Regions from separate parts of the Dactylosporangium cerinum genome, predicted to be linked through region 2. Evidence: riboswitches for the same ligand, from Rfam matches in the RefSeq annotation. Region 2 holds a riboswitch; the other holds the start of a gene.

Region 1 (5,271 bases), on a different contig from region 2:
TCCTGCTCGCCGCCAGCCACATGGCCGTCGACGGCTGGAGCTTCGCGATCGTCCGCGGCGACCTGCTCAACCTGCTCCAGGACCCGCCGATCGTGGTCGAGCCGGGCCAGCAGCCGCTGCAACGCGTCGAATACGAGACCTCGCCCATCGGCCTGCGCCGCGAGGCGAAGGCGCTGAGCTACTGGTCGAAACACCTCGCCGGGGTGCCCACCTGCATGATCGAGAGCACCCGCGACGGCCGGCCACCCAACCTCGACTGGGGCCAGATCCAGTCCCCCGCCCTCGCCCTGGCCACCAACGGTCTCGCCAGCCGGCACGGGGTGCCCCCGGCGACCGTCCTGCTCGCCGCCGTCACGCTGCTGCTGGCCTCGCACACCGGCGAAGACGAGGCATTCCTGCGCCTGATCGTGTCGACCCGCTTCCGACCGGCGAGCCGGGGCCTGGTCGGCGCCTTCAACGAGAACGCACTGTTCCGGCTGGAGTTCCCACAGCCGTCCAGCGAATCCGTCGGCGACCTGCTGCACCGCGCCTCCGACGCGGCACTGCTGGCCTACGCCCACTGCGAGTACGACCCCCGCAAGCTCGACACCATCTTCGCCCAGATCGCCGTCCAGCGGGCGATCACCCCCGACGGCTACTGTTTCTTCAACGACACCCGGTATTCGGTGCAGGAGCAGACCCCGCCACCACCCCTGCCCGAGGCCGTCCTGACGCTCGCCATCACTGACGCGTTGCCGGCGACGAAGCTGCTCGCCCCGGTCATCGACCGCCTGCCGAAGGGCGCGAACTTCTTCCTCTTCCTGACCGACCTCAGCGACACGGCGGAGCTGATGCTGTGCTCCGAGCGGGGCTTCCTCGGCGAACGCGGGCCGCTGGGCTTCCTCGACGGCCTTGAGCGTCTCGTCGTCAAGGCTGCCCTGGACCCGCGGGCCACTACGGGCACGCTGCTTGAGTTGTGATGTGCACTGGTCGTCTCATGTGCAGCCGTGTCAGGTCGCTGGTTGCGGTTCGCGGTTTCCGGTCAGCATGACCTTCAAATATTCGCCCAACGTTGCGGGGACTTGATGGCACCGCCCGGCCGCTGGCGCGTCCGTGCGACAGGGTGGCGTGGTCACCCTGACAGCCGTCTTGCGGTGATCCCAAGCCAGGTCCGCACTCACATGATCCACCGCCGTCGAGGTCATCATTCGGTGGTCCCACACCGCCGCTGGTCACAAAAGCCGCAATCTCCCCCGCCCCGCCCGCGCCGGACCCAACGTTTCGAACTACCTGGTGGATTACTGACCGCGGGCGGTCACCGATCCACCAGGTTGTTCAAGATTTCCGTTCGGGAGCGCTGGTACCGACCAGTCCAGTGATCGATGGTTTTCGTTTTTTGGCTGAAGGCGGTGTTGTAGCACCGAATGATGACCTCGACGGGCCTGGATCATGTGAGTGCGGACCTGGCTTGGCATCACCGCAAGACGGCAGTCGCGGTGACCACGCAACCCTGTCGCACGGCCGAAGGCCGGGCGGTGCCATCAAGTCCCCGCAACGTCTGGGCGAATATTTGAAGGTCTGGACGACCAGAGACAGCGAACCGCAACCAGCAAAAGCGGGCAACCACGCAGCGAAGCCCGGCCGCCAGCAACCGGCGACCGGGCAACTCTCGCAAAAGGTCACACGCTCCGAGCGGCACTCTCCTCGTCGGCCGGCTCGGTCTCGTCCAAGGGCGGGGTCAGCTCAGGGGAGATGACGTCCGTGATGGTGCTCTCGCGCAGATGGCGGTTGTTGCGGGGCTCCTGCCGGGTCTTCGCGTCGTTCAAGCGGCGCCGCAGGTCGTCGCGGACGTCGTTGATCGCGGCGTGCAGATCCTCCTCCGTCGACGTCGTCACGATCTTCTGCTGCCCGGCGATCCAGCACTCGAGGGTCACCTTCTGCCCCCGCGCGCCCCGGTCCTTCACCAGCACCTCGAGCTCGGTGGCGTCGGCATGGTACGTGGCCAGTTGACTGTCGAGCGTGGCGAACTGCTCGGCGATCCAGGCCCTGTCCCCCTGAGAGAAACCGGCACCGACGCGCAGGCAGTCCTCGACGGTGGCCGGTGTGCTCGTAGCACTCCTCGACATGTCCGAGACCCCTTCCGTTGCTTTCCTTGACGATCACCGCATACCCCGCAGTGACCTGGTTCATGTCCCCCAAACCTACCTAGGAAGCTAGCCTACCACCCCTCACCTCGCCCTGTTTCACTCCGCCGCCGGGACGTCACGGAGGGTCTCAGGAAGGGTGAAATCGCAGGTGGTTAGGGTCGGCGGCAGCCCCGCTCGTAGGCACCGACTGTGCCGGCGCGGGCCGCCGCCGAGCCGTGCCCCCACGGGCCGGGGAACCAAGTTTCTGGGGTGAATCCGCTCGAAACGAGCGGTAGGGGCGACTGTTCCGTCCCGAATCCGTCAGCTCACCCGGTAGGCGGCCGATGGAGGGAACAGTATGTCCAGACCTCCGTGGATCGTCGCCGTCGTCGCGACGCTTGCGATCCTCCTGACCCCGACCGTGGTGCTCGGCACGTCCTCACCGGCGAACGCCAGCGAGGGCGGCGACCCTGCGCTGATCAAGAAGCTCGACGAGACCAACCGCGCGTACATCGACGCGCAGAACGCGCTCACCGCGTCGCTGGAGCGCCAGAAGAACCTGGCCGCGCAACAGGCGGCGACCGAGCCGCAGTACGCGGCGCTGCTCGAGGAGAGCCAGTCGATCTCGGTCGCCGCGTATCAGAACGGCGGTGGGCTGCGCAGCGCGGCGACGCTGCTCAACAGCGGCACCCCGGGGATGTTCGCCGACCGGGTGAGCACTCTGGAGGTCCTCGCCCGCGAGCGGGCCGCGCAGCTGCGCCAGGTGGCGGTGCTGCGGGCGGAGCTGAGCAAGACGAAGGCGACGATCGACGCCGAGGTCGCCAAGCAGCAGGCGAGCATGGCGGTGATGACGAAGCAGAAGGCGGAGCTGGAGCAGGCTCTCGCCCAGTCGAAGAACGCCGTCGACGCATCCACCACCGGGAGCGGCAACACCACCAGCAAGACGGCGGAGCCGGCCCCTCGCCGGGCCGACGGGTCGTGGCCGGCCGAGTCGTGCAGCGTCGACGACCCGACCACGAAGGGTTGCCTGACGCCGAGGACGTTGCACGCGATGCAGCAGGTGCAGAAGGCGGGCTTCACGCACTTCGTGTCGTGCTGGCGGCCGCCGGGTGAGCCGTACGAGCACCCGAAGGGACGGGCCTGCGACTTCGCCGCCGACGTGAAGGGCTTCGGCGGGGTGGCGACCGGCTCGTCGAAGGAGTACGGCACGCAGCTCGCCGCGTGGCTGGTGAAGAACGCGACCGCGCTGGGGGTCATGTACGTGATCTGGTTCAAGCAGATCTGGACGCCGGCGGCCGGCTGGCGCGCGTATACCAGCGGTCAGGGCGACCCGAGCAGCGACCACACCAACCACGTCCACATGTCCATCTATTGAACGAGCGCCGTGAGCAGCGCCTCCACCGCCGGCAGGGCAGTCCTGCCGGCGGTGACGAGGGCGTCGAGGCGGCGCGCCCCGGCGACCGGCAGGTCCGTCACCCGCACCGCGAAATCAGACCCGCCGCGAAGCGCCAGATCCGGCGCGATGGTCGCGCCCAGGCCGGCTGAGACCAGGGCGAGCACGGCCGGATAGTCCACGCACAGGTGCACCCGCCGCGGGGTGAAGCCACGCTCCCGGCCCAGCCGGTCGAGCACCTGCCCCGTCGTCGAGGACGGCGGCCCGCAGATCCACGGCCGGTCGGCCAGGTCGCCGTAGGAATGCACCGGCGGCCAGTCCAGCGGCACGACCACCCGGTAGGGATCCTCGCCGAGCGGCACCACGTGCACCTGCCGGCGCGACTCCAGACCCAGCGAGGCGTCCCGCTCGGTGATCGTCACGTCCAGGCCGCCGAGGCGCAGTTCGCGCAGCGCGGGCGGGCCGTCCAGCTCGGTGATCGAGCAGGTCACGTCGGGGTGGTCGCGGGCCAGCCGGGCCATCGCGGGGATGAGCAGGAACCGGATCACGGTCGGGAACGCGCCGACCCGGACCAGGCCCGCGGCCCGGCCCGACATCGCGGTCAGCTCCCGCTCGGCCTCGGCGAGCTCGCGTTCGATGGCCTCGGCCCGGCCGGCGAGCACCCGGCCGGCGGCGGTGAGCACGGCCCGCCGCCCGGACCGGTCGACGAGCGGCCGGCCGACGGTGTGCTCCAGCTGCGCCAGCTGCTGCGACACCGCCGACGGGGTGACGTGCAGCGCGGCGGCGGCGCCGGCGAGGGTGCCCCGGCGGGCGATCGCGGCGAGCACCGCGAGGCGGCGCGGATCCAGGTTCAATGTGCAGCCCTGCTTCAGTGCAACTGTAGGAATTCTCGCTCACACGTTAGCTGCGCTGTCCATCAAGATGAACGAGTGAGCCGCTTTGTCGAACTGAGCCACCCGATCCACGCGGGGCTGGTCACATACCCGGGCATGCCGGGACCCGTCATCACCGACTACCTGTCCCGGGACGACTCCCGCGGCCGGTACGCCGTCGACACCACCTTCCAGATCGGCCGCATCGACCTGATCGCCAACACCGGCACCTACCTCGACACCCCGGCGCACCGGTTCGAGGGCCGGGGCGATCTCACCGACGTACCCCTCGACCGGGTGGCGGACCTGCCCGGCCTCCTGGTCGACGCGACCGGCGAACGCGCCGTCGACGCGGCGCACCTCGCCAAGGCTCTCGGTGCTGGCACCGATCTGTCCGGTGTCGCCGTTCTGGTGTGTACGGGCTGGTCCAGGCACTTCGGCAACCCCGCCTACGGCGGACCCGACGCGCCGTTCCTGACCCGCGACGCCGTCGAGTGGCTGGTCCGCAAAGGCCCCGCACTGGTCGGGATCGACTCCGTGAACATCGACGACGTCGCCGACCTGACCCGGCCCGCGCACACCGGCCTGCTCGACGCCGGCATCTACGTCGTGGAGCACCTCACCGACCTCGACCGGCTGCCCCTCGACGGGTTCCGCTTCTCCGCGGTGCCGCCGCGCATCGCGGGCATGGGCACGTTCACGGTCCGCGCGTTCGCGGTGCTGTCGTGATCGCGCTGCTCGGCTGGGCGGGTGCGGCCGTGCTGCTGGCCGCGTACGCGCTGGTGTCCGCCAAGCGGATCACCGGCGACGGCGGCGTGTTCCAGGTCCTGAACATGGCCGGCGGTGCCGCCCTCGCGCTCAATTCGGCCGTCAACGGCGCCTGGCCGTCCGCCGTGCTCAA
Region 2 (5,271 bases):
TTCCGGCTCCTCGTAGGGCTCCAGCTCGAACCGCCGCTGGAACCGGACGATGTTCGAGTCCTCCGGCAGGTACTCCAGCAGCTGCGGGTCGAGCAGCCACGAGCCGCACGAGAACGCCGTGTACTGCTCGTCGGGGAAGTGGCGTGGGAAGAACGCGCGGGCCTCGTCCAGCGACGCGTCGACCGCCTCCGCAGTCAGCGGCCCCGAGTCGGGGATGTGCAGGCCGATGGCGGTGTCGCCGCGCTGGTGCTGGAGCCGGCCCAGGTCGTACAGGCCGCCGCGCGAGTGCAGGGTCAGCCAGGCCTGCATGACCGGCCAGCCCTCACGCTGCATCCGCCGGTCGATCGCAAGGTTGCGGCCGAGGTCCGCGAGGGTGGCCCACGACACGGACTCGGGGACGTCGTGGTCGCGGTGATACGCCAGGGCGACGTCGACCAGGGCCAGGTACGCATACACATACAGGTGCCGCCAGGCCGGTCCGCGGTCGCGGGGCAGCTCCGGGCCGGGCACCAGCCAGGCGTGGCCACCGAGATCCGCGCGCACCAGAGCGATCGTGCGGTCCAGCAGCCAGCGCAGCTCCGCGGTCCACAGTGGAGAGTCCGGGTCCGGCCAGCCCTCCATGACCTCGGCGGCGTCGTCCGGCCGCACCGCAAGCCGCTCGAGCATCGCGGGCGCGTCGGCCTTGGCGGGCAACGGCACCGACGGCCGGTCCCCGGCGAGCCGGTGCACGCGCTCGATGTCGTCGACGGATACCCCGAGCCGTGCGGCGATGTCGTCCAGATCCACACCGACGACCCTACCGGCCGATGCCGTGCCTAGACTGCCCTGGGAGGTGCGGATGGACGTCTCCGCCGCCATCGCACGGGCCGCGGCCACCGGTGCGCCCGTCCTGGACCTGTCCGGTCAGGGGCTGACCCGGGTGCCGGCGTCGATCGGCACGCTGGCCGAACTCGACGTGTTGAACCTCAGCGGCAACGCGCTGACCACGGTGCCGGACGAGATCGGCAGGCTGCGTGGCTTGTCGGTGCTCTATCTGTACGACAACCACCTCGCGGAACTCCCGGCCGGCATCGGCGGACTCGGCCAGCTGGAGCAGCTCGACCTGAGCGGCAACCAGCTCGCCGTGCTGCCCTCGGGCATCGGCGAGCTGGCCGCGTTGCGCGCGCTGGAGGTGCGGGGAAACCGGCTGCGGGAACTTCCCGACCGGATCGGCGACCTGCGCCGGCTCGAGTTCCTCGACGCCGGCTCGAACCAGCTGGCCTCGCTGCCCGCGCGGATCGGCGACCTCGCCTCGCTGCGCGAGCTGGCGCTGGACGGCAACCGGTTGACCACACTGCCGCCGGAACTCGGCCGGCTCACCGGCCTGACCCACCTGCGGCTCGGCGACAACGGGCTGCTCGCGCTACCGTCCGAGCTGCGCGGGTTGACCAACCTCGTCGAGCTGACCGGCCTGCACGACGAACCGCTGATGAGCGCCTCGTTCCTGGCCGGCAACGACGGCTACTGGTTCGCCGGCGCCCAGCAGATCCTGACCGCCTACTTCACCGGCGGCGGGTTCTCCTGAACGTAACCTGGGAGGCGGTGCGTTAACCTGCCGCGATGGACCACCGCGTCGGGGACGTGCTGCGTATCCAGTGCCTGTTCACTCCCACGGTCGTGACGCACGTCGATGAATCGCATGTCACCGTCCGCTGGCCGTGGTGGGAGATCGACCCCGACGCCGACGGCATCCGCTGGAACGGCGAGGCGGCCCTGGACCGCCACGATCCGGCCGAGCTGTACGTCACGGAACCGACTGCCGACCAGCTCGCGCCGGGTGACACCTGTCGCATCGGCATCCCGCCCCGGATCATCCACGTCATCGAGGTCCACGAGCACGATCCGCCGCAACAGACCGGCTGGCTGCCGCGGCCGAAACTGAGCCTGCTCATCCTGCCAGCCGGCGAGGCACCCGACCCCGCCGCCGAGTTCCAGGGCACCAGCATCGAACCCGGCAACGGCATCCCGCTCACATTTGAGCTGGTCTTCCGGCCGTACGCCTTCTTGACGCCCGGTGACGACGTGGCCGACGCCGACGGCCGCGCCTGGCGTTTCGACGGACCGTGGGCCTGGACCGCCTACGACGGCGCTGACGGCGTGCCGACCTGGCCGCTCGCCGCGCTCAGCGGTGGCGCGGACCCGGCGGCTGTCTCCGCCGCAACCGCGACCGGCGCACACGAAGGTGAAGTGGCACGCTGGCGGCTGGCGGCGGGCCTGACGTCAGGCCGCTTCCCAGAAGGCCATCGCCAGGCCGAGGGCGCGTAGGTCGCCGGTCGTGGTCGAACGTCGCCCGGACGCCCGCGAACCGATCGCTCATCGACCGACCATGGACGCCCGGGCTGCCGGCGTCCAACCAATTAGGCCGGTCGGCCGTACCCGTACAACTTGTCGATGTCGACCGGGGCGACCTTCACGACCGTACGGCTGTTGGGGGCGTGGATGATCTGGTTGTTGCCGATGTAGATCCCGACGTGCCCGAGGTTGTTGTAGAACACCAGGTCGCCCGGGGCGAGCTGGCTGCGTGAGATGTGGCGGACCTTCTGCCACTGCTGTGCGGCGTTGTGCGGCAACGACACCCCGGCCGCTTTCCACGCCATCATGGTCAGCCCGGAGCAGTCGAAGGTGTTCGGCCCGGCGGTGCCCCACACGTACTTCTTCCCGAGCTGCGCCCACGCGTAGTTGACCGCCTTGCCCGCCGAGCCGGACACCGCCGGTGGCTTCCCCGCGGGCGGCGGCGTGGTGGTGGTCGTCTTGGGCTTCGCGGCGGCAGCGGCGGCCGCAGCGGCGGCGGCCTCGGCCTTGGCCTGCATCTGGTCCAGGCGGGCGATGTCGCCCTCGATCTTCTTGCGGCGGGTCTCCAGCTCGATCTTCTGCTGGCTCTGCGCCGCCTTGGTGTCGTTGAGCCGGCGCTGCTCGGCGGTGAAGGCGTCCTTCGCCGCGCCGTACGCGGCCAGGTCGCGCTGCTGGCTGAGCGAGATCTGCCGGAGGGTGCCGACCCGGTCGGTGAAGTTGTCCGACGATCTCGCGCCGAGCATGAGCGACCACGTGCCGAGGTTGCCGCCGCTCTTGTACGCGTTGACCGCGAGCGTGGTGGCGTCGTCCTGGGCGGTGTCCATGGTGGCCTGCAGCGGTGCCAGGTCGGCCTGCAACTTGGTGATCGCCGCCTCGGTCGCCTCGAGGTCGCCCTTGACCTTGTTGTACTGCTCGACGACGAGCTCGACCTCTTCGTTGCCCTTGTCGATCTGGGCCTGGAGCTGCTCAGGCGTCGGATCCGCGTGCGCGGCGCAGGCCGGGGCGATCATCGCCGCCACCGCCAGCGCGACGACCGCGGTGCGCAGCGTCGTGCGTCCGTTGAACACGGCACAGTCCTTCTTCCTGGACCGCTTACCGGGTTAGCTGACGGATTCGGGCGAGAAGAAGGCGCGCCCTACCGCGCCGTGGCGCGGATTCACCCCAATGGAAACCAGGTTGGTTCCCCGGCTCGTCGACCTCGTGCGGGACACGCGGCCGGCGACTCAGCGGTGGCTGCCCGGCCACCCCGGCGGGGTGGCGAAGTCCGGCAGGCCGACCCAAACGTAACGGCAGCAGAGACCGTCGGGCCTCGATCTAAGCGACACTTAACGAAGACTCAAGACGCACCTGCCTGTCTCGAACGGCGTGAATAAGGCGATGCGCGACGTGGAGATCTGCGGCATCGTGGTTGTCCATGGCCGAGCGGGTGATGTTCGTGCAGTTGAAGACCGGTCACGGCACCGATCAGGGTCCGGCGTGGATCAGTACCGTCCGGTTCAACCGCACCTGGAAGACGGCCTACTGGCACGGCCGGACGTTGCGCCGCTGGCCGGGGATGTTCGACGCGAACTTCTTCGACGTCGAGACCGACGAGCGCTACTGGCTCTCGGGGCCGCACCGCGACCGGGCCGACACCCGGTACAGCAACATCCGGCCGACGATCGACGAGGACGTCCGCGACCTGTACGAGGCGTTCCTGCGCGGCGGCCCCCTGCCGGGCCGGTAGCGCACCAGGACCGTGCCACGGGCAGCGGGGGCGGTTCCGGTGCGCCATGATCGGGGCGGGAGGTCACAGTGCAGCGGTATGTCGAGCTCGACGGCGTGCGCACCTGGTACGACGAACGAGGCGCGGGCGATCCGGTGGTGCTGCTGCACGGCGCGGTCGTCGACTCGCGCTGCTTCGCCGGCAACCTGGACGCGCTGGACGGTGGGTTCCGGCTGTACGTGCCGGAGCGGCGCGGCCACGGGCACACCGCGGACCCGGGCGGCCCGCTCAGCCCGCAGGTCATGGCGCGGGACACGGTCGCGTTCCTGCGGGACGTCGTCGGCGGGCCGGCCGCGGTGGTCGGCTACAGCGCGGGTGCGGTCGTGGCGCTGCTGACCGCGATCGCCCGGCCCGACCTGGTGTCCCGGCTGGTGCTGATCAGCGGGGCCTTCCATCAGGACGGCGTCCTGCTACCGCCGGCCACCCCTGCCGACATCCCGCAGATCATCTACGACCAGCACGCCGAGGTGACCCCGGAAGGGCCGGGCCACCTGGTGTCCGTCATCGAGCGGATCGCCGCGTCGTCCGACGCCGGCGACCTGGCGCTGGCCGCCGCCGACCTGAGCGCGGTGGCCTGCCGGACGCTGGTGATGGCCGGCGACGACGACGCCGTCTCCCTGGAGCACGTCCTGCGGCTCTACCGGGCGCTGCCCGATGCCGAGCTCGCCGTGGTGCCCAACGCCTCGCACACCCTGCTCATCGAGCACCCGCAGCTGTGCACCGGGCTCGTCACCACGTTTCTGTCCGGCCCGCCGGCACCCACGCACATGCCGATCCGCCGGGCCTGACCCGTTGCAGGGACGGCGGGATCGGACGGCGGCCACCGTCGGCGCGGGCTCAGGCATAGTCGGCCGCCTGCATGGTGCAGACGGTGGCGTACCAGCCGCCGGTGGCCATCAGGTCCTCGTGCGTGCCGACCTCGGCGACCTTGCCGTCGCGCAGCGTCACGATGAGGTCGGCGGTGCGGACGGTCGAGAAGCGGTGCGACACGAGCAGCGTGACGCACCCGTTGACCGCCGCGTCCGCCCGCCCGACCTCCAGGCAGCCGGCGAACAGGGCGGCCTCGCTCTCCGCGTCCAGGCTGGCGGTCGGCTCGTCCAGCACGCGCAGCAGCGGCGCCTCGCGCATCATCGCCCGGCCGAGGGCCAGCTTCTGCCACTGCCCCTCCGACGGCA

Evidence for each region. Region 2 has a riboswitch for cyclic di-AMP ahead of ACFPIJ_RS38695 (C40 family peptidase). Riboswitches for the same ligand answer to the same signal wherever they lie in the genome.
Region 1: it holds a riboswitch for cyclic di-AMP, as region 2 does, so the genes downstream of both, ACFPIJ_RS63760 (coiled-coil domain-containing protein) here and ACFPIJ_RS38695 (C40 family peptidase) in region 2, are expected to answer to the same signal.

The regions. Positions count from the first base shown of each region.
Region 1 is NZ_JBHSIU010000131.1:358,320-363,590, reverse strand. It holds gene ACFPIJ_RS63770 (condensation domain-containing protein) at 1-959, shown strand, start outside; gene ACFPIJ_RS63765 (HPF/RaiA family ribosome-associated protein) at 1,659-2,105, opposite strand; cyclic di-AMP (ydaO/yuaA leader) riboswitch at 2,323-2,460, shown strand; gene ACFPIJ_RS63760 (coiled-coil domain-containing protein) at 2,464-3,480, shown strand; gene ACFPIJ_RS63755 (LysR family transcriptional regulator) at 3,474-4,352, opposite strand; gene ACFPIJ_RS63750 (cyclase family protein) at 4,428-5,099, shown strand; gene ACFPIJ_RS63745 (CBU_0592 family membrane protein) at 5,096-5,271, shown strand, end outside.
Region 2 is NZ_JBHSIU010000054.1:166,363-171,633, forward strand. It holds gene ACFPIJ_RS38680 (acyltransferase domain-containing protein) at 1-786, opposite strand, end outside; gene ACFPIJ_RS38685 (leucine-rich repeat domain-containing protein) at 839-1,564, shown strand; gene ACFPIJ_RS38690 (hypothetical protein) at 1,600-2,304, shown strand; gene ACFPIJ_RS38695 (C40 family peptidase) at 2,397-3,398, opposite strand; cyclic di-AMP (ydaO/yuaA leader) riboswitch at 3,406-3,570, opposite strand; gene ACFPIJ_RS38700 (hypothetical protein) at 3,746-4,057, shown strand; gene ACFPIJ_RS38705 (alpha/beta fold hydrolase) at 4,126-4,884, shown strand; gene ACFPIJ_RS38710 (ATP-binding cassette domain-containing protein) at 4,934-5,271, opposite strand, start outside.